4 regions of the Micromonospora sp. WMMD1120 genome follow, and region 1 is predicted to be linked to each of the others. Evidence: riboswitches for the same ligand, from Rfam matches in the RefSeq annotation. Region 1 holds a riboswitch; each other region holds the start of a gene.
The links. A riboswitch is a leader RNA that binds a small molecule or an ion and turns the genes downstream of it on or off. The one in region 1 is predicted to bind cyclic di-AMP.
Positions count from the first base shown of each region.

Region 2: another riboswitch for cyclic di-AMP. It lies ahead of O7634_RS12015 (hypothetical protein); the one in region 1 lies ahead of O7634_RS19755 (C39 family peptidase).
Region 3: another riboswitch for cyclic di-AMP. It lies ahead of O7634_RS09630 (NlpC/P60 family protein); the one in region 1 lies ahead of O7634_RS19755 (C39 family peptidase).
Region 4: another riboswitch for cyclic di-AMP. It lies ahead of O7634_RS02030 (hypothetical protein); the one in region 1 lies ahead of O7634_RS19755 (C39 family peptidase).

Region 1 covers NZ_JARUBO010000005.1:4,207,153-4,211,791, reverse strand. Annotated here, with positions in the region: gene O7634_RS19765 (CDP-glycerol glycerophosphotransferase family protein) at 1-792, shown strand, start outside; gene O7634_RS19760 (alpha/beta hydrolase) at 797-1,534, opposite strand; gene O7634_RS19755 (C39 family peptidase) at 1,647-2,495, opposite strand; cyclic di-AMP (ydaO/yuaA leader) riboswitch at 2,726-2,867, opposite strand; gene O7634_RS19750 (hypothetical protein) at 3,152-3,922, opposite strand; gene O7634_RS19745 (hypothetical protein) at 4,058-4,507, opposite strand; gene O7634_RS19740 (acyltransferase) at 4,601-4,639, opposite strand, start outside.
Region 2 covers NZ_JARUBO010000005.1:2,536,268-2,540,906, reverse strand. Annotated here, with positions in the region: gene O7634_RS12030 (copper ion binding protein) at 1-123, opposite strand, end outside; gene O7634_RS12025 (metal-sensitive transcriptional regulator) at 220-516, shown strand; gene O7634_RS12020 (YibE/F family protein) at 845-2,173, shown strand; cyclic di-AMP (ydaO/yuaA leader) riboswitch at 2,340-2,470, shown strand; gene O7634_RS12015 (hypothetical protein) at 2,475-3,494, shown strand; gene O7634_RS12010 (carbonic anhydrase) at 3,564-4,271, opposite strand; gene O7634_RS12005 (MarR family winged helix-turn-helix transcriptional regulator) at 4,455-4,639, shown strand, end outside.
Region 3 covers NZ_JARUBO010000005.1:2,031,663-2,036,301, reverse strand. Annotated here, with positions in the region: gene O7634_RS09640 (pyridoxamine 5'-phosphate oxidase family protein) at 1-354, opposite strand, end outside; gene dcd (dCTP deaminase) at 451-1,029, shown strand; gene O7634_RS09630 (NlpC/P60 family protein) at 1,100-2,140, opposite strand; cyclic di-AMP (ydaO/yuaA leader) riboswitch at 2,154-2,289, opposite strand; gene O7634_RS09625 (N-acetylmuramoyl-L-alanine amidase) at 2,537-4,507, shown strand; gene O7634_RS09620 (C40 family peptidase) at 4,566-4,639, opposite strand, start outside.
Region 4 covers NZ_JARUBO010000005.1:426,918-431,556, forward strand. Annotated here, with positions in the region: gene O7634_RS02020 (AAA family ATPase) at 1-175, shown strand, start outside; gene O7634_RS02025 (cation diffusion facilitator family transporter) at 279-1,196, shown strand; cyclic di-AMP (ydaO/yuaA leader) riboswitch at 1,310-1,441, shown strand; gene O7634_RS02030 (hypothetical protein) at 1,498-2,511, shown strand; gene O7634_RS02035 (hypothetical protein) at 2,641-3,138, shown strand; gene O7634_RS02040 (SRPBCC family protein) at 3,371-3,814, opposite strand; gene O7634_RS02045 (STAS domain-containing protein) at 3,948-4,310, opposite strand.

The sequences.
Region 1 (4,639 bases):
AAGGCGCCCAGCGCCAACCCGGTGTCGGGCATCTTCGACCGGATCTTCGTGGCCGGTCCGGCGGCGATCGACAGGTACGCCCGCGCCGGGGTGCAGATCCCGGCGGACAAGTTCGTCGTGGTGGGCCGCCCGCAGGTCGAGGCGATCGAGGTGCGCTCCGAGCCGGCCCGTGGCCTGGCGCACCCGACGGTGCTGTACACGCCAACCTGGACCGGGCACCACGCCGACGCCGACTACTGCTCGCTGCCGGTGGCCGAGGGGCTGCTGCGCCGGCTGCTGGAGCGCGGCGCGACGGTGATCCTGCGGGCCCACCCGTACACCACGCAGAACCCGGCGTCGGCCCGTCAGCTGGCTCGCCTGACCGAGCTGCTGGTCGCCGACCGGGCCCGCACCGGTCGCCCGCACGTGGTGGGCACGGCGGCCCGGGAGTTGAGCCTCACCGAGTGCGTCAACGCCTCCGACGCGCTGGTCTCCGACGTGTCCGGGGTGATCTCGGACTACCTCTACTCCGGCAAGCCGTACGCGGTCACCGACATGGGCGACGGGGGCGACCGGTTCGTGGAGCGGTTCCCGCTGGCCGGCTCGGGTTACGTGCTGCGCCGCGATCTGTCCAACCTGGACGGGGTGCTGACCGCCCTGCTGGACACCGACCCGCTGGCCGACGCCCGCTGGGCCACCCGCCGCCGCTACCTGGGCGACTTCCCGGCCGAGTCGTACGCCGAGGGGTTCCTGACCGCCGCCCGCCGGGAGCTGGCACCGGCGTCCGACCTGGCCGCGCCCGCACCGGCCTAGGCGCTCAGCGGTACGCGTCGAGCAGCGCCAGCACGGCCGCCGGGTCCTCGACGTGCGCGTTGTGCCCGAGGCCGGGCAGCGTGGCGACCGGCGCGCCGTACTCCTTGAGCTGCTCGTCGGTGACCATCGGGTCGTGTTCGCCGCGGGCCAGCAGCACCGGCACGTCGACGGCGGCCACCAGCGCGGCGAGGTCCGGCGCGCCGACGGCGAACGCGGCCGGATCCATGGCGAGCCGCCAGCGGCCCTCGACCTGACGCAGGCCGGCGTCCACCACCGGGGCGTCCGGTGGGATCAGCCCGGTGAGGCCGGAGACCCGTAGGTAGCGGCGGGCCGCCTCGGTGCGGCTGGCGAACCAGCTCACCGGGCGGGCCGCGATCTCGGCGGCGCGGTCCAGCTCGGCGGGTGTCCACAGTGCCTTGATGCCGAGGCCGACCACCGCGTCGACGGGCACCCCGGCGGTGCGGGCCGCCAGCGCGAGGCCGACCACCCCGCCCAGCGAGTGCCCGAGCACGACGAGCCGGTCGGCGGCGGCGAGGCCGTGGGCGATCCGGCCGGCGAACCCCTCGAAGGAGTACGACGGCAGCGCCGGCGCCCAGCCGTGACCGGCCAGGTCCGGGGCCAGCCAGCGGCCGGGCCAGCGCTGCTCCAGGTACGGTGCCCAGGGCAACCACACGTCCCCGGTCGCGCCCATGCCGTGCAGGAGCAGCAGAACCGGCCCTCGACCACCCGTCTTCTCCACCACGGCCGCAGTCTCCCACGGTTCACCGACAGGTACGAGAGGTGACATCCCCCGCGACGGCACGGGCGCCGTCCCCCGGTGGGGGACGGCGCCCGCGGCGGTCAGCGGATGCGCATCAGGCGGAGTAGCCCCGGGTCGCGATCCAGTTGGCCAGGTCGATCGTGGTGATCCAGTACGACGGGTCGGCGGCGTTCGCCGAGTCGGCGATCCGCACGGTACGGCCGTTGTCCTTGTAGCCGACGACGGCGATGTAGTGCCCGCCGCCGTAGGAGTGGTAGCCACCGTCGGTGTCGACGGCGTCGCCGACGACGTTCGCCACCACACCCCGGCCGTCGGTGATCGCGTTGACGACGTCGGCCTGGAGGCGGTCCATCTGCGCGGGGCTGGGCGCGCCGGCGAACATCCGGGTCCGGTACGGGGAGCCCTTCACCTCGGCGTTGAGCACCCGGGTGGTGTCCAACGCCGAGTTGGTGCCCATTTCGGTGGTGCCCAGCTCGGCGCCGAGCTCCTCCTGCGTGCGCTCGATACCGGTGGCGCTCAGCGCGTTGCGGGTGGCCGCCGGGCCGCAGTTGTAGTACGTGTTCTGCGCCTCGTAGTCGTAGTCGAGCACCTTCGTCGCGGGCGGCTTCGGCGGCGTCGGCCGGCGGGTGAGATCGGGGTTGCTCGTGGCCTTCGCGGCGGGGGACGCGGCGCTGGTGGCCGGGGCGGCGGTGCTCGGCACGGCGCTGGCCGAGGGGGACGCGTCGCGCGCGTCGCCACGGGAGGCCGCGACGTCGCTGCGCATCTCGGCGACGGTGGTCGCGGCGCGCTGGTCGGCGGGGGCGTCGTCGGCGGCGGTGAGCAGGGCGCCACCGGTGGTGGCGATCGCGAGGGCGGCCGCGGAGGCGGCGACGATCTGGTAGGGGCGCTCGGTGGCGAGACGGCGGAGCTGGCGCTTCACTGTGTGCTTCACGGGGTCCTCCACGGATCAGGGGGCGAGCGGCACACCGGGGCGGGACCGGTTTCCGGGCAGGCGCCAGCGCGCGGACCGTGGCCCGCGGATGGTGAACCGCTCAGGGGAACGCCCGGCGCGGCCGGGCGGGAAGGGCGGTGACCGGGGTCAGCTCACCGTCACTGGACGGGTGAGCGGGAGCACCGCCGCGCCGTGGAGGCGTGGAAACAAGCGAGGGGTGGAGAGGTGCTGCACGAGATGGGAACTCCTTCCGACACCGCCTACCGGGTTAGCTGACGGATTCGGGCGGGAAGATCGCCCTACCGCGGGCCGTGGCTCGCGGATTCACCCCGGACGTACTGATGGGTCCCCGGTTCGTCGAAGACGATTGAGCGGGTCGACGCGGCGTCGCCTGTTGCGATCGGTAACCGCATCGGACGGCACGACACTACTGGCCGTTTAACGCCCTGCCAAGCCGGGTTCACCTGCGTAAACCCGAATTGGCGCGGCAATTTCTGCGCGTATTGCCGATGACATGACTCAATGGGACATGCGGTTGCGCGGACACCTGCGGGCGACAACCGGACAGGCCGCCGGAAACACGACCACAATCGCGGGAACAATCACGCCGATCGCGTCGGTCGCCCGTTTTCACCGACCTGTGGTCGGGCTCACGTCACAGATCGGGCTCAACCCACGCGGGCCGGACGCCACCGTGCGGCGACCGCTGGCCGCCCCGCCCCGGCCACCGCCCGACGCGCCGGCGCCGGGTCGGGGCGTAGCCGGCGGGCCGCCGCGTACGCCTCCTCGGCGAGGGTACGGGCGGACTCGGCGGCCAGCTCCGCGTCGCGCCAGGCGGCCCGCTCAGCACCGGCGGCGGCCTGGTAGTCGGCCAGCCGCGCGTCCCGGACGACGCGGCTGAGCAGCACCTCCTGCTCCACCGGGTGCCGCCGGGGGTCCCAACCGTCGCGGTGCCCGAACACGTCGCCGAGCTGCGCCATGGTCAGATCGCCCCGCCAGTACGCCGCCATCGCCGTGCGGTGCAGATAGCGCTCCCGGGCGGCGTACTCGGCGGGGGTGTGCGGGGTCCGCGGGGTGGGCAGCGCGCCGGCGCCGGAGAAGCGCCGGGCGGCGGCGTCCGCCTGGTCGTAGGCGATCCAAACCTGCTCCAACCGCTGCTGGGCGGTCAGCCAGGCGGCGCGTCGCCGGCGGGCGGTCGTGGCCGCGCCGGCCGCGGCGACGGACACCTCCTCGGCGTACCGGCGCAGGTCGGCCGCCTCGGCCTCGGCCAGCTCGCGCGCGGTGGGCGCGGCCGGGGGTGGGTCGTCAGTCGGCCGTTCCCGCTCCGGTCGGGCGACCAGCACGGTGAGCAGCCCCAGGGTCAGCAGGAACAGAGTCGACCAGATGGCGGCGGCCTGCGGCACCTCGGTCACGAACTGGTAGAAAACGACGGTCTCCATGATCGGCACCTCGGAGGAAGAGCAGTGCGCTGGGGAGCCACCGCACCGGCCGACGGACCAGGGCGGGTCACCGGTCGGCGGGTGCGGAGCTGGTGGATCGACAGGGTGCGGAGACGGGACGATCGCCCCGGTTGCTCAGCGCCCGGGTGGCGCCCGTGGTGCCCGGCTGGCCGCATCGTCGGTGCGGGGCAGCCGGTCGGCGCCGGCCGCGCGGACCGGTAGGACCCCGGCCGCGATGCTGCTCCGGCCGGGCGGAGCCGTCGGCGCGTCGACCGACCAGGCCGCGGCGGACCGCTCGGCGGCCTCCGCCGTGGGCGTCGGGGCCGGGCGCGCCGCTGCGGGCGCGAGAGCGTGCCAGCCGGCCCACGCCGACGGCCCGGTGGCCGCTCCGGCCGACGCCGACGGCCCGGAGGCGGCCGTTGTCGGCGCCACGCTCAGGCTCGGCGGCGGGCTCGACGTCGGCCCGGCGGCCGTGGCCGGGCTTGCGCCGAGCGCCAGGGCCGCGACGACGGCGAGGCTGGTCAGCACCCGTGTCGCCCAGCGCGCCACCCACCACAGCGGACAGGTGAACGCGACCGGAAGCACGTCGACCACGCTACCGTCGCGACCGGCCCGGCGCATCGGCCACGGGCGTGTCGGAGCGCGCCGCGCCGACCGCGTTGACCAGGGTGGACGGTCTCAGCGCGAGTCGACGTAGGTGGTCCGCCGGTCGGGGGT
Region 2 (4,639 bases), 1.7 Mb from region 1:
CCGTCCGGCGGCGAGGTCGACCTGCACCTCACGCACGCCGTCGATGGCGCCCACCTCGGCGCTCACCGCGCTGACGCAGTGCCCACAGGTCATGCCCTGCACCTGGTACGTCGTGTTGACCATGGAACGTCTCCCTCTGCGAGTACCGGTACCCGGTGGGGGTATCCCACCCGGGAAGCACCGTACCATACCCCCCAGGGGTACGCTATCCTGGTCGGTATGACCGCACCCACCCCGATCCGTGGCTACACCGCCAGCAAGGACCAGCTGCTCGCGCGGCTCCGCCGCGTCGAGGGGCAGGTCCGGGGCATCGAGAAGATGGTCGACGACGACCGCTACTGCATCGACGTGCTCACCCAGATCTCCGCGATCCAGGCCGCTCTCGACAAGGTGGCGCTGGGCCTGCTCGACGGGCACGCCCGGCACTGCATGCACGAGGGCGCGGCCGAGGGGCGGGCCGACGAGATGGCCACCGAGATGATGGCGGCGGTCGGCCGGCTGATGAAGCGCGGCTGACGGCCCGCACTCCGCCGCATGGCTCCACCATGCCGGTCCGGGCGCCGCGACACCGACGGTTCGGCCATCCGACACTCCGGCCTGACCTGCGACTCCCAGTCGGGCTGGTTAGCATCTCCGACGATGGCCCTCCAGCTGCCGCCGCCCGGCCGGGCGCGGCGACGCCGACACCGCGTCGCTCCCGGCCGACCGGTCCGGTCGCTGACCGTCAGTGCTCGGGCGGTGATCGGTCAGCGACACGCGACATCCCGCACCGTGTTTCCGCGGCGATGGTGAACCAACCGGCCCGCTGACCCGTACCCCGCACCGGATCGTTTGGAGTCACGCCTTGGGTTCCGACCACACCCGTCCCGCTCCGTCCGCCCCGCCGAGGGTGCGACGGATACTCGTCTTGACGGTGGTGCCCCTCTTCGTCGCGACGGTGCTCGCCGCGCTGCTGCTCTGGCCGCGCGGTGGCGCGCCGCGGACCGACGGGGGCGCGGACGTGCCGCGTTACCCCGGCACCGTGACCCGGGTGGTGTCCGAGCCCTGCCCACCGACGCCGTCGACCCCCGAGGGCACACCGAGAGTCGGCGACGGGCGGTGCGGCACCGTCGACGTGCTCGTGGACGGCGGGCCGACAGCGGGTCAGCAGGTGCGGACGCCGGTGCCGGACGGACCGGGCGCGCCCCGGGTCGAGGTCGGCGACAAGGTCATCCTGGTCGAGCTGGCCGACCCGGTCGATCCCAGCACCAGCAACTGGAACATCGCCGAACACCAACGGGGGACCCCGCTGGTGTGGCTGGCGGTGGTCTTCGCCGCCGCGATCGTCGCGTTCGGTCGGTGGCGCGGGCTGGCCGCCCTCGCCGGACTGGCCGCCAGCTTCGCCATCCTGCTCACCTTCGTGCTGCCGGGCATCGGGGCGGGCCGCTCGCCGCTGCTGGTGGCAGTGGTCGGCGCGGCGCTGATCATGTTCGTGGTGCTCTACCTGACGCACGGGATCACCGCGCAGACCTCGGTCGCGGTGCTCGGCACCCTCGGCAGCCTGGTGCTGACCGGCGTGCTCGCCACCATCGCCACTGCCGCCACCCACCTCACCGGCTTCGGCAGCGAGGACGCGACCACCCTGTCGATGTTCCAGGGCGACGTGGACCTGCACGGCCTACTGCTGGCGGGCATCATCATCGGGTCGCTCGGCGTGCTCGACGACGTGACCGTCACCCAGGCGGCCACCGTGACCGAGCTGGCGAACGCGAACCCCGGACTGACCCGGTTGCAGCTCTACCGGGCGGCCACCCGGGTCGGCCGGGCGCACATCGCCTCCACTGTGAACACCATCGTGCTGGCGTACGCGGGCGCCTCGCTGCCCCTACTGCTCCTGCTCACCGCCGACTCCCGGCCGCTCGGGCAGATCCTCACCAGCGAGTTCCTCGCCCAGGAAATCGTCCGCAGCGCCGTCGCCACCCTCGGCCTGATCGCCGCCGTGCCGCTCACCACCGGACTGGCCGCCGTGGTGACGGCGGCCGGGCGCGCTGACTCCACGCCGTCCGCCGACAGCCCCTCCGCGCGCCCCCGGCCGGATCGCGCGGAGGCGTTGGCCGCACTCGCCTCACCGCCCCCAACCACGGCTGCCGATCGGCGGCCGGAACCGAACAGGAGCACGGATACGGCATGGTGACACTCCTCAGCGTGACCAGATCGGGCATCCACCCTGAGAACCGCGTCACTGGTCACTCAACGCTATGGCGAAATGACACTTTTGGTCGTCATCCCGGCGTAGCTCACCCGGTCGACTCTCGGGTAACCTCGCTGCCGGTCACCGAGGAAGGCGCGAAGCGGCGCCTGCGGTGCCACCGCCCAATCGCCAACCGGCGAGCCGGGGACCCAGGTAGGTGGGGTGAATCCGCGTCAGCGGTAGGGGCCGCTTCCGTCCCGAACCCGTCAGCTAACCCGGTCGGCGGTCGACGGAAGGGAACATTGTGACGGCACCCCTACGCCGCTGGTTGACTCCCGTGGTGGCCGTGATCGCCGCACTAACAGTGCTCGCCGGACCCCACCCCGCTCAGGCCGCCCCGACGAATCCCACACCGTCGGGCCACGAGGAGGACGGCGAGCCCAAGCTGCTCAACGACGTCATCGAGCAGGCCAACCGCGACTACTCGGCCGCGAAGTCCAAGCTGGACAAGTCCAAGAAGCGGCAGCAGGATCTGGCGCGCGAGGTCGCCCGTGCCCAGGCCGACCTGGACGCGCTCGCCCCGCAGGTCGGTGAGATCGCCGCCCAGGCGTACCGGACCGGCCGGATCGGCGCGGTCGCGATGCTGCTGGAGAGCAGCACACCGGACTCGTTCGTCCGCCGCGCGGCCACGCTCGACGAGATGAACATGATCAACGAGAACAAGCTCTCCGAGGTCAACGAGGTGAAGACCCGAGCCGAGCAGGCCAAGCTGGCCCTCGACACGGAGGTCCGCGAGCAGCAGAAGCAGACCGCCCTGATGGCCAAGCGCAAGAGCGAGGCCGACAAGGCCCTCGCCCTCGTCGGCGGCAAGGGCTTCACCGGCGGTCTGGTGGACGCCACCTCACCGGTAGCCAAGATCGGCCCGGGTCGGACGGCCGACGGTGACTGGAAGCCCCAGTCGTGCAGCGAGAAGGACCCGACCACCTCCGGCTGCGTCACACCCCGGACGCTGCACGCCTACAAGGAGGTCAAGCGGGCCGGCTTCAACCGGTTCGTCGGCTGCTACCGGCCCGGCGGGCCGTGGGAGCACCCGAAGGGGCGCGCCTGCGACTGGTCGCTGCAGAAGAGCGGCTTCTCCCCGTGGCACAACGAGGACACCCGGACGTACGGCAACAACGTCGCCGCGTTCCTCATCCGCAACGCCGACCGGCTCGGCATCTACTACGTGATCTGGAACCGGCAGATCTGGTTCCCGGCGACCGGCTGGAGTTCGTACAGCGGACCGTCGAACCACACCGACCACGTCCACATGTCACTGCTCTGACCCACCTGATCCCCGTCGAGGGCCGTTCCGCGTGCTGCGGAGCGGCCCTCGACGCGTCAGGCGGCCGGGTCAGACGGTGGCCGGCGCGGCCGGGTCGTCGAGCGTCGCGAAGCCGGCCGGTACGGCGGCCACCGGGCGCACCACACCGGCGGCGAGTCGGTAGGACAGGCCCACCACGGCGCACCGCCCCTGCGCCACCTCGTCGGCCAGCACCGGCGACTGACCGAGCAGCGTCTCGACGGTCTGCGCGATGTGCACGTCGACGATGCCGTCGATGTCGTCCACACCCTCGGTCTCGGCGCGGCGGAGGCTGGGCAGCACGGCGTCGACCACGGCCCCCAGGTGCCCACCCGGCGTGCTCCCGGTCGTGCTGGCCGTCCGGGCCGCCTGCACCGCGCCGCACGAGTCGTGGCCGAGGACCACCACCAGCGGGGTGCCGAGGACCGTCACCGCGTACTCCACGCTGCCGAGCACCTCCGGCCCGGTGGTGTGTCCGGCGGTGCGGACCACGAACAGGTCGCCCAGCCCGCGATCGAAGATGATCTCGGCGGCCAGGCGGGAGTCGGAGCAGCCGACGATCACCGCGAACGGTTGCTGCCCGTCGGCGACGGCGGCCCGCCGCCCGGCATCCTGGTTGGGGTGTCGTGGGGTGCCGTCGACGAAGCGCCGGTTCCCGGCGACCAGCTCGGCGTACGCCTGGGCCGGCTCGCGGGGGGCGGCCACCGGCTCGGCGGACCGCTGTGGGCCCGGCTGCCCGGACGTCCCGATCTGACTCATCCCGCACCTCGTCTCGACGTGTTTCACCTGGTCAACCGGCTTCTGCGCCGGGCCGGCGGCGGGCGCTGGCTCGGGCTCCACGGTCACACGCACGGTAAGATGCGTCAAGGGATGCGTGATTTAGATTTCATACGTTGCCCCGAGGACGGACGAGTTCCCGACACCCGCAAAGGCGGTCGCACGATGGCGAGCACACCGACGAGCGACAGCGGCGGCGGGCGGAACTGGACATTCCTCACCAACCACGGACACGTCCTGCTCGCCATCGCCCGGGACCCCACCGCCCGGCTGCGCGATGTCGCGGCCGAGGTCGGCGTGACCGAACGGGCCGCGCAGGCGATCGTCGCCGACCTGGAGGCGGGCGGCTA
Region 3 (4,639 bases), 2.2 Mb from region 1:
CCAGTCGACCCGCGGCTCGGCGCGCGCGCTGCGGGCCAGCTGCGCCACCCGCACCGGATCGGTCACCGGTCGGGCGCGCCCCGCCACGTACGCCTCGTCGTCGCTCTCCTCCGGCGGGAACGAGTGCAGCGCGTAGCGGCCGTCGCGTTCGAGGTCACGGCGCTTCGGCGAGTCGATGATGAAACAGAAGAGACCGTCGTCGGTGATCACCGGGGACACCGGATGGACGCGGGGCCCGCCGTCGGCGCGGACCGTGGCCAGGTAGCCGAAGCCCGGCCCGTATTGCTGGAGGAGAACGCGGATCCCGTCGGCGAGGCGGGGCTCGTCGGCGGCGAATTCGGACCAGGAAGCCATGCCGGCATTCTATCGAACAAATGTACTAGCAGCGACCTCGACGCGCTGGTCACCGGCACCGAATCCGGCACCTACGGGGAACGCTATGGTTGTCCGATGCTGCTCTCCGACCGCGACCTGGTCTCCGAGATCAAGGCCGGCACGCTGGGCCTGGACCCGTTCGAGCCGACCCTGGTCCAGCCGTCCAGCATCGACGTCCGGCTCGACCGGCTGTTCCGGGTCTTCAACAACCACCTCTACACCCACATCGACCCCGCCATGCAGCAGGACGACCTGACGTCGGTGGTCGAGGTGCCGGACGGCGAGCCGTTCGTGCTGCACCCGGGCGAGTTCGTGCTCGCCTCGACGCTGGAGGTCATCTCGCTCGGTGACCAGCTCGCCGGTCGGCTGGAGGGCAAGAGCTCACTGGGCCGGCTCGGGCTGTTGACGCACTCCACCGCCGGCTTCATCGACCCGGGCTTCTCCGGTCACGTCACGCTGGAGCTCTCGAACGTGGCGAATTTACCGATCACCCTCTGGCCCGGCATGAAGATCGGGCAGCTCTGCATCTTCCGGCTCTCCTCGCCGGCCGAGCACCCGTACGGCTCGGTGGTTTACGGGTCGCGCTACCAGGGTCAGCGCGGGCCGACGCCGAGCCGCGCCTGGCAGCACTGGCGCACCTGGCCCACCCGCTGACGCGCCGGGACACACCGACGACGAGGGCCCGCCGCGACGGATCGCGACGGGCCCTTCCGCTCGGCCCGGGTCAGCCCGGGCGGCCGTAGCTGTGGATCGGGCCGTCGTCGACCTTCTTCATCTTGACCGGCTGGCCGGCCTGCGAGGCGTGCACCACCCAGCCGTCGCCGACGTACATGCCGACGTGGTGGATGTCGCTGTAGTAGAAGACCAGGTCACCGGGGCGCAGGTCGCCCCTGCTGACGTTCTTGGTGACGCGGCTCTGCGCGGCGGCGTTGTGCGGCAGCGACACGCCGGCCTTCGCCCAGGCCGCCAGCATCAAACCGGAGCAGTCGTACGAGTTCGGGCCCTCGGCGCCCCACACGTAGGGCTTGCCGATCTGCGCGCAGGCGAACTTGACAGCGACGCCCGCACCGCCGCCGGGGTAGCTGGCCGGGCAGGGCGCCGGACGCAGGGGGCCGCCGCCACCGTTGCCGTACACCTTGAGGCGCAGCTTCTGCAGTCTGTCGATCTCCTCGTTGATCTGCTTCTTCTTGGCCGCCAGCTGGGCCTCGGTGCGGGTGAGCTGGGCCACCATCTCGTCCAGCGGCGCCTTCTGCGCGGCCAACCGGTCACGCAGGTCGGCTACCTCGCGGACGTCCTTCTGCTGGTTGTGCGCGAACCGGTCGAGCATCTCGAGTTGGACGACCACGTCGCTGGGTGACCGGCTGCCCAGCATCGCGTTGACGGTCGAGACGTTCTCGCCCTTGTACGCGCGTACGGCCAGGGCGCTGACCTTATCCATCGCGGCGTCGACCTGACGCTCCAGCGGTGCGATCCGGGCGGCCAGCGCCTCGGTCTGCTTACGCTTCGCGGCCAGGTCGATCCGGGTGGCGTTGTGCCGTTCGATGATGGGTTCGAGCTTGTTCCAGTCGGCGTCGATCTGGCGCTCGATCTCGGCGACGGACGGGTCGGCGTGGGCCGCCGTGGCGCTGCCGGTCAGGACGACGGCGACGCCGGCCAGCGCGGCGAGAACTGTGGTGAAGCGGGACCAGCGTGGGCGCGGCACGATCGACGCCGGGTCGGCTGGCGCCGACCACCGGGACGACGGCCGCGGGGCATGGAGTGCCACCGGGGTTCCGTACTCCTTCTTCCTGACCGCCTACCGGGTTAGCTGACGGGTTCGGGCGGGAAGTCGGCGCCCTACCGCAGTGGCTGCGGATTCACCCCGAGGGAGGTGGGTCCCCGGTTCGCTCGGAAACGACTCGGCGGTGTCGGTCCGTTACCACCCGGGCTGGGCGGAGCTGCTGTCGAGCCGACGAATGACCAGAGTAGAGACGCCCGTTACCGATCCGCAACCCGCGCGGCCGTGACACTCCGTACTGAATCGCAGCCGCCACCAACGGTGCGTGAAGGTTTTTTCCCGAACAGTTCGCCAAATAGAAAGGTATTGACGTACGGACCCACGCGGCGCGATGGTGACCTGACCCTGTCCGAGAATCTAGGGGGTTCGATGCACCATCCACCAGTGTCGACCCGGTCCCGCGCGCTGCTCGCCGTCGCCGTGGTCGCCGCCGCCAGCGCGGTGCCGCTGTCCACCGGCCCGGCGGCCGCCGCCACGCCCACCGCCGACCGCCAACAGCAGTACGCCGCCGCGTCGGCCGAGTACGGCGTGCCGACCGTCGTGCTGCTCGGCGTCTCCTACCTGGAATCACGCTGGGACAGCAACGCCGGCACGCCGAGCACCAGCGGCGGCTACGGCCCCATGCACCTCACCGACGCCCGGCACGTGGTGAGCCTGCCCCCGCGCGGCCACCACGACACCGACACCGAGGACCCACGCGGCGACGACTCCCGTCCCGCCCGCGTCCCCGCGCCCCGCTCGACGACCGACCCCGCGCCGTCCACCGCCGCGTTGCAGACCGTGGACACCGCCGCCACGCTGACCGGCGTCTCGCCCGACGCGCTGCGTACCGATCCGGCCCTCAACATCAGGGGTGGCGCCGCGCTGCTGCGGGCGTACCAACGGGAGGTCGGTGGGCCGATCGGCACGGACACCGACCCGGCCGCCTGGTACGGCGCGGTGGCCCGCTACTCCGGCGCGGACAGCGCCGACGCCGCCGCGGCCTTCGCCGACGAGGTCTTCACCACCATCGGCGCGGGCGAGTCCCGGGTGACCGACGACGGCCAGCGGGTCACCCTGGCGGCTCGCGCGGTGCGGCCCGACCGGTCCTGGTTGGACCGGCTGGGCCTGCGCCGTCTGGCCCGCCCGGACGGGCTGGAGTGCCCACGCACCATCTCCTGCGAGTGGATACCGGCGCCCTACGAGGCATTCGGCGACGGCGACTACGGCAACCACGACCTGTCCGACCGGCCCGCCCGGCAGAAGATCGAGTACATAGTCATCCACGACACCGAGGCGAGTTGGGCGACGACCCTCCAACTCGTCCAGGACCCGACCTACGTGAGCTGGCACTACTCGCTGCGCTCGGTCGACGGGCACATCGCCCAGCACGTGCGGACCAAGGACGTCGGCTGGCACGCCGGCAACTGGTACGTCAACGCCAAGTCGATCGGTCTGGAGCACGAGGGCTTCGCGGCGCAGGGCACCTGGTACACCGAGGCGATGTACCGCACGTCGGCGGAGCTGGTCCGGCACCTCGCGCTGCGGTTGGGCATCCCGCTGGACCGCCAGCACATCATCGGGCACGACAACGTGCCCGGCACCGTCGCGTCGACGGTACGCGGGATGCACTGGGACCCGGGGCCGTACTGGGACTGGACGCACTACTTCGACCTGCTGCACGCGCCCCGGCTGGACACCGGCACCCCGGCCACCGGACTGGTGCGGATCGACCCGGACTTCGCCACCAACCAGCCGGCGTTCACCGGCTGCGTCACCGCCGGTGCGCCCTGCCCGCCGCGCGGGTCCTCGGCGGTGGTGCTGCGGAGCGCACCCGCGCCGGACGCGCCGCTGGTCAACGACGTCGCGCTCCGCCCCGACGGCACACCGAACACGATGGAGGTGTCGGATCACGGGGCCCGCGCCTCCGCCGGGCAGACGTACGCGCTCGCCGGGCGGCAGGGCGACTGGACGGCGATCTGGTACCTCGGGCAGCGGGCCTGGTTCCACAACCCCGCGTCCGCGCCGACGGCGAGCTGGACCGTCGGCGTCGTGGCCACGCCGAAACCCGGAAAGGCCACCATCCCGGTGTACGGGCGGGCGTACCCCGAGCAGGCGGCGTACCCGGACGGGGTGCCCTACCAGACGATCTCGCCGTTGCAGTACACGCTCGCCGCCGGGCAGCGGTACGCCGTCGGCGCGGTGCTGGGCGGCGAGTACTACCGGGCCAGCACCGTCGACGGCTCGTCACCCGGCGACTGGACGGTGATCCGCGGCGAGAACCGGTACGCGCAGATCCAGTTCGGTCACCGGATCATGTACGTCGACCTCGCCGACGTACGGTTGTTGCCGTCCCCGGTGGGCGCACCACGCTGAGCGGACGCGACGGCCCCCGGTCGGGTGACCGGGGGCCGTCGTGCCGCGTGCTGTGGGATCAACCGGGTCTGCGGAACCCGGCGACCGGCATGGTGTTGATGCTGGACACCTGCACCGGTTTGCCGGCGCGGG
Region 4 (4,639 bases), 3.8 Mb from region 1:
CGTGCCGCGGTTGCAGGTGGTCACCAGCCTGGAGGCCAAGGGCATGGAGTACGACGGGGTGGTGCTTGTCGCGCCGAGCGAGATCCGGGCGGATCAGGGCGCCGGGGTGCGCACCCTGTACGTGGCGCTCTCCCGGGCCACCCAGCGGCTCACCACCATCGACCCGACCGGCTGACGAACCCGGGCGGCCGCCTGGAGACGCCACCCGAACAGTTGCACACATAGCGATGTGAACATACATTGGACCGGGTCCGGGACGGCGGCGGAAGGTTAGTCACGTGGGCGCAGGTCACGACCACCATCACGGGTCCGTCGCCAATGCCGCACACCGGCACCGGGGACGACTCTGGGGCGCGTTCGGGCTGCTCGCCACCCTGATGGTGATCGAGGCGGTGGTCGCCCTGCGCACCGGCTCGCTCGCCCTGCTCTCCGACGCCGGGCACATGTTCACCGACGTGCTCGGCATCGGGATGGCGCTCGCCGCCATCACCGCGACCCGGCGGGCCACCGGCGACCCCCAGCGCACGTTCGGGCTCTACCGCCTCGAGGTGCTCGCCGCGCTCGCCAACGCCGTGCTGCTCTCCGGCGTCGCCGTGTACGTGGTGATCGAGGCGATCCGTCGCTTCGGCGACCCGCACGAGATCACCGCCGGGCCGGTGCTCGCGGTGGCCGTGCTCGGCCTGCTCGCCAACATCGTCGCCTTCACCCTGCTGCGTGCCGGCGCCCGGGAGAGCATCAACCTCCAGGGCGCCTACCTGGAGGTGCTCGGCGACCTGCTCGGCTCGCTCGGCGTCATCGGCGCGGCGTCGCTCATCGCCGTCACCGACTGGTGGTGGGCCGACCCGCTGGTCGCGGTCGCCATCGGCGCGTTCATCCTGCCCCGCACCTGGCGGTTGGCGCGCGCCGCCATCCGCATCCTCGTGCAGGCCGCCCCGGAACACCTCCAGGTCACCGCCGTGCACGACCGGCTGGCCGCCGTGCCCGGCGTGGTCGAGGTGCACGACCTGCACGTCTGGACGCTCACCTCCGGCATGGAGGTGGCCTCCGCGCACCTGACCACGGCACCCGGCGCGGAGGTCGCCGCGGTGCTCACCGCGGCGCGTACGGCCCTGCACGAAGACTTCCGCATCGAGCACGCGACGCTACAGATCGAGCCCGGCGCGGCCACCGGCGCCTGCGGCTCGATCGAGTGGTGACCGTCGTTCTCCGTGGTGACGCACGCACCGTCCGTCACATCGGCTGCACACGTCCCACCGGCACCGGTAAGCTCGGTCCCGGCCTCCACCAGGCGGCGCCTTCCCGGCGCCGGTGGCGGTCGCCGCCTAATCGCCCGCGAGGGCGAACCGGGGAACCACGTTCCTGGGGTGCATCCGCGTCAGCGGTAGGGATCTTCCGTCCCGAACCCGTCAGCTAACCCGGTCGGCGGCTGACGGAAGGACATGCGTAGTGGCACCAGCACGCCCACCCGCCGCCCGACTGGCGGCGCTGATCGTCGCGATGCTCGCCCTCGGCGTCGCGCTCCCGGCCGGCACCGTCTCGGCCGCTCCCCCGACCGGCCGGCAGGCCGCCGCACCCGACTCCGACGAGGAGGGCGGCACTCCCGCGCTGCGCGCCCAACTGGAGGCCGCCAGCAAGGGCTACCTGGACGCGAAGCGCGCCCTGGACGCCTCCGTACGACGGCAGCAACAGCTCGCCACCAAACTCAAGGAGATCGAGGTCGAGCTGGCCCACCGCGACGAGAAGGTCGGCGAGATCGCCGTCGTGGCGTACCGCAGCGGCCGGCTCGGCGCGGTGTCGGCGCTGCTCAACAGCAACAACCCGGAGGGCTTCATGGACCGGGCCGCCGCGCTGGAGGCGGTGGCCGCCAACGAGGACCGGGTGCTCCAGGACCTGCTCGACACCAGGGACCAGGCCAACCGCACCCGGGTCGCGCTGGACGGCGAGATCAACGAACAGCGCAAGCAGGTGGCGGTGATGGCCAAGCGCAAGGAGCAGGCCGAACGCGCCCTGACCGTGGCCACCACCCCCAGGCCGCAGACCACCGCCGACAGCGGCTCCAACCGGGGCACCTCCTCCGCCAACGCCACCGCCGCGCCGCGTAACTCCGACGGCTCCTGGCCCTCGGAGTCGTGCAGCGTCAACGACCCCACCCCGGCCAACGGGTGCATCACCCCCCGCACGTTGCACGCGCTCAACCAGGCCAAGGCCGCCGGCTTCACCCGGTACGTCTCCTGCCACCGTTCCGGCGGCTCGGGTGAGCACCCGAAGGGGCGGGCCTGCGACTTCGCGGCGCAGAAGAACGGCTTCGGCGGGAACGCCACGGGCGGCGACAAGACGTACGGCAACAACCTGGCGGCGTACTTCATCCGCAACGCGGACCGGCTCGCCGTGCTCTACGTGATCTGGTACAGGCAGATCTGGCTGCCCAGCAGCGGGTGGAAGTCGTACAGCGGGGCGAACGGCACCCCGTCCACCGACCACACCAACCACGTACACCTGTCGGTCTACTGACCGGGGCGCGCTGCCGGGGGGTCCGGCCCGCCGGCAGCGCGGCCCCGGTGTCGGCTACGTCGGCGGGCGTACCCCGGATGACGCCGGCTGTCGGACGACGCGGCCGGCGCCGGCGGCGAGCATCGCGGTATGGCTCGGATCCCACCGCCCGCGCGCAAGGCGCTGCTCACACTGCACCTGGTCACCGCACTCGGCTGGCTCGGCGCCGACCTGGCGCTTCTCACGCTCGGCATCGCCGCGCAGCGTGGTGCCGTCGACCCGGCGGTGGCGTACCCGGCGGCGGCGCTCGTCGGCACCGTGCTGTTCGCGCCGCTGAGCGTCCTGGTCTGGCTGATCGGTGTCGCCAGTTCGTTGCTCACCCCGTGGGGCCTGGTGCGGTACCACTGGGTGCTGGTCAAGCTCGTGGTCACCACTGTGCTGGTCGGGCTGGTGCTGTTCCTGCTCACCCCGAACCTGCGGCACGCCGCAGAGCTGGGGTCCGCCCTCCCGGCACGGGACCGTGCCGACCTGGTGATCGCGCCCGCGGTGTCGACAACCCTGATGATCGTGGTGACGGTGCTGTCCACCTACAAGCCCTGGGGCCGCCGACCCCCGGCCCGCCAAGCCCGAGCAGCAACCCCAAGATAGACAAAGCCCCCGCCCCGCCCGCCCCGCCCCGCCCCGCCCCGGCGATCTTGCACTTACTGTGCCGATATAAGGGGCATGGCACCCATAACGACAACCGGAACTGCAAGATCGGCGAGGTCAGGGGGTGCGGGGAAGGGGCGGGGTTCAGGGGTTCAGGGGTTCAGGGGTTCAGGGGTTCAGGGGTTCAGGGGTTCAGGGGTTCAGGGGTTCAGGGGTTCAGGGGTTCAGGGGTTCAGGGGTTCAGGGCTGCGGCCAGGCGGGCGGCCAGGGCCAGGTGGGCGGCTTGGGCCTGGCGGAACGCGTACCGGAACAGCGGGCTCGGCGCGGTCAGGGTGATCTCCACGTCGATGCGGACCAGCCCGTCCGGCTCGGACCGCAGCCGGGTGTGGTTGCGCACCGTGGTCGCCGGCCACTGCCTGGCCACCATCACGATCTCGTCGTCCTCGACGACCAGCACGTCCGCGTGGTACGTGGTCCGGAAGCGCAGCGGACCCGCCGCCAACCGGTCGTTGATCGTGTAACTGGCCTGCGCGCCCGGCCGGGCCGGCACCTGACGGACCTGGACGATCAGCGGATGCAGCTCGCCGTGCCGGGTCAGGTCGCTGAGCAACGCCGCCGCCTCGGCGAGCGAGCACCGCGCCTGGACGGTGTAGCTGAAGGTATCGCTGCTGGGCACACCGTCTCCCGCCATCGCTGGTCGCCCGATCGTCCCGTACCGATGTCCGACTGGCAACATCGTGACGCGCCCGGGGGCGCGGGGACCCGAAACGGATTGGACGAGCAGCCGCTGACGGGGTGCCCCGGCGCCGTCAGGCGCCGGGCAGCACCTCGGGGGTGGCGACGCCGGCGAAGTAGGGCTCCGGGGCGCCGAAGAGACCGAGCAGGCCGGTCACCCAGAGCTGCCGGTGCACGAACCGGCTCGGCTGGGTGACCACCAGCTTGACGTCGCTGACCTCGGCGGTCTGGAAGCCGGCGACCATGGCGCTGATGCCCACGGAGTCGATGAAGGTGACCAGCCTCATGTTGAGCTCGATGCGCAGCGGTCGGCTCTTGGCCAGCACCTCCGCGATCGCCTCGCGCACCTCGTACGCCGTGTCGACGTCGATCTCGCCTCGCGGCGCGATCTCCACGACTCCACCGGACAGAACAGACTTCACGATCGACAGGCTCACGCGAGCACCTCCACCCGCCCGTCCCCCGGGCGCCTCATCAGTACGCGGGCCGCGACCGAGAGTATTCCTCCGATGGCCTCGGTCGCCACCCCTCGGGATGAGCAATTCGCGGACCCGGACCCACAAAAGCCGACCATATCCGTACTTTTCAGTATCTGATTACTCAAGACTTTTTGTTATCTGGGCACCGCCGATCGGTCGCGACCGGCCGCCGACGTCGTCGACCAGCCCGGTCACCACGCCGCCGACAAGGGTAGCGGTCCGGACCCGACGCGCCCGACAACCAGCCCACGGGGTACGCCCAGCCCGTGCCGCACCGGCGTGTCGCC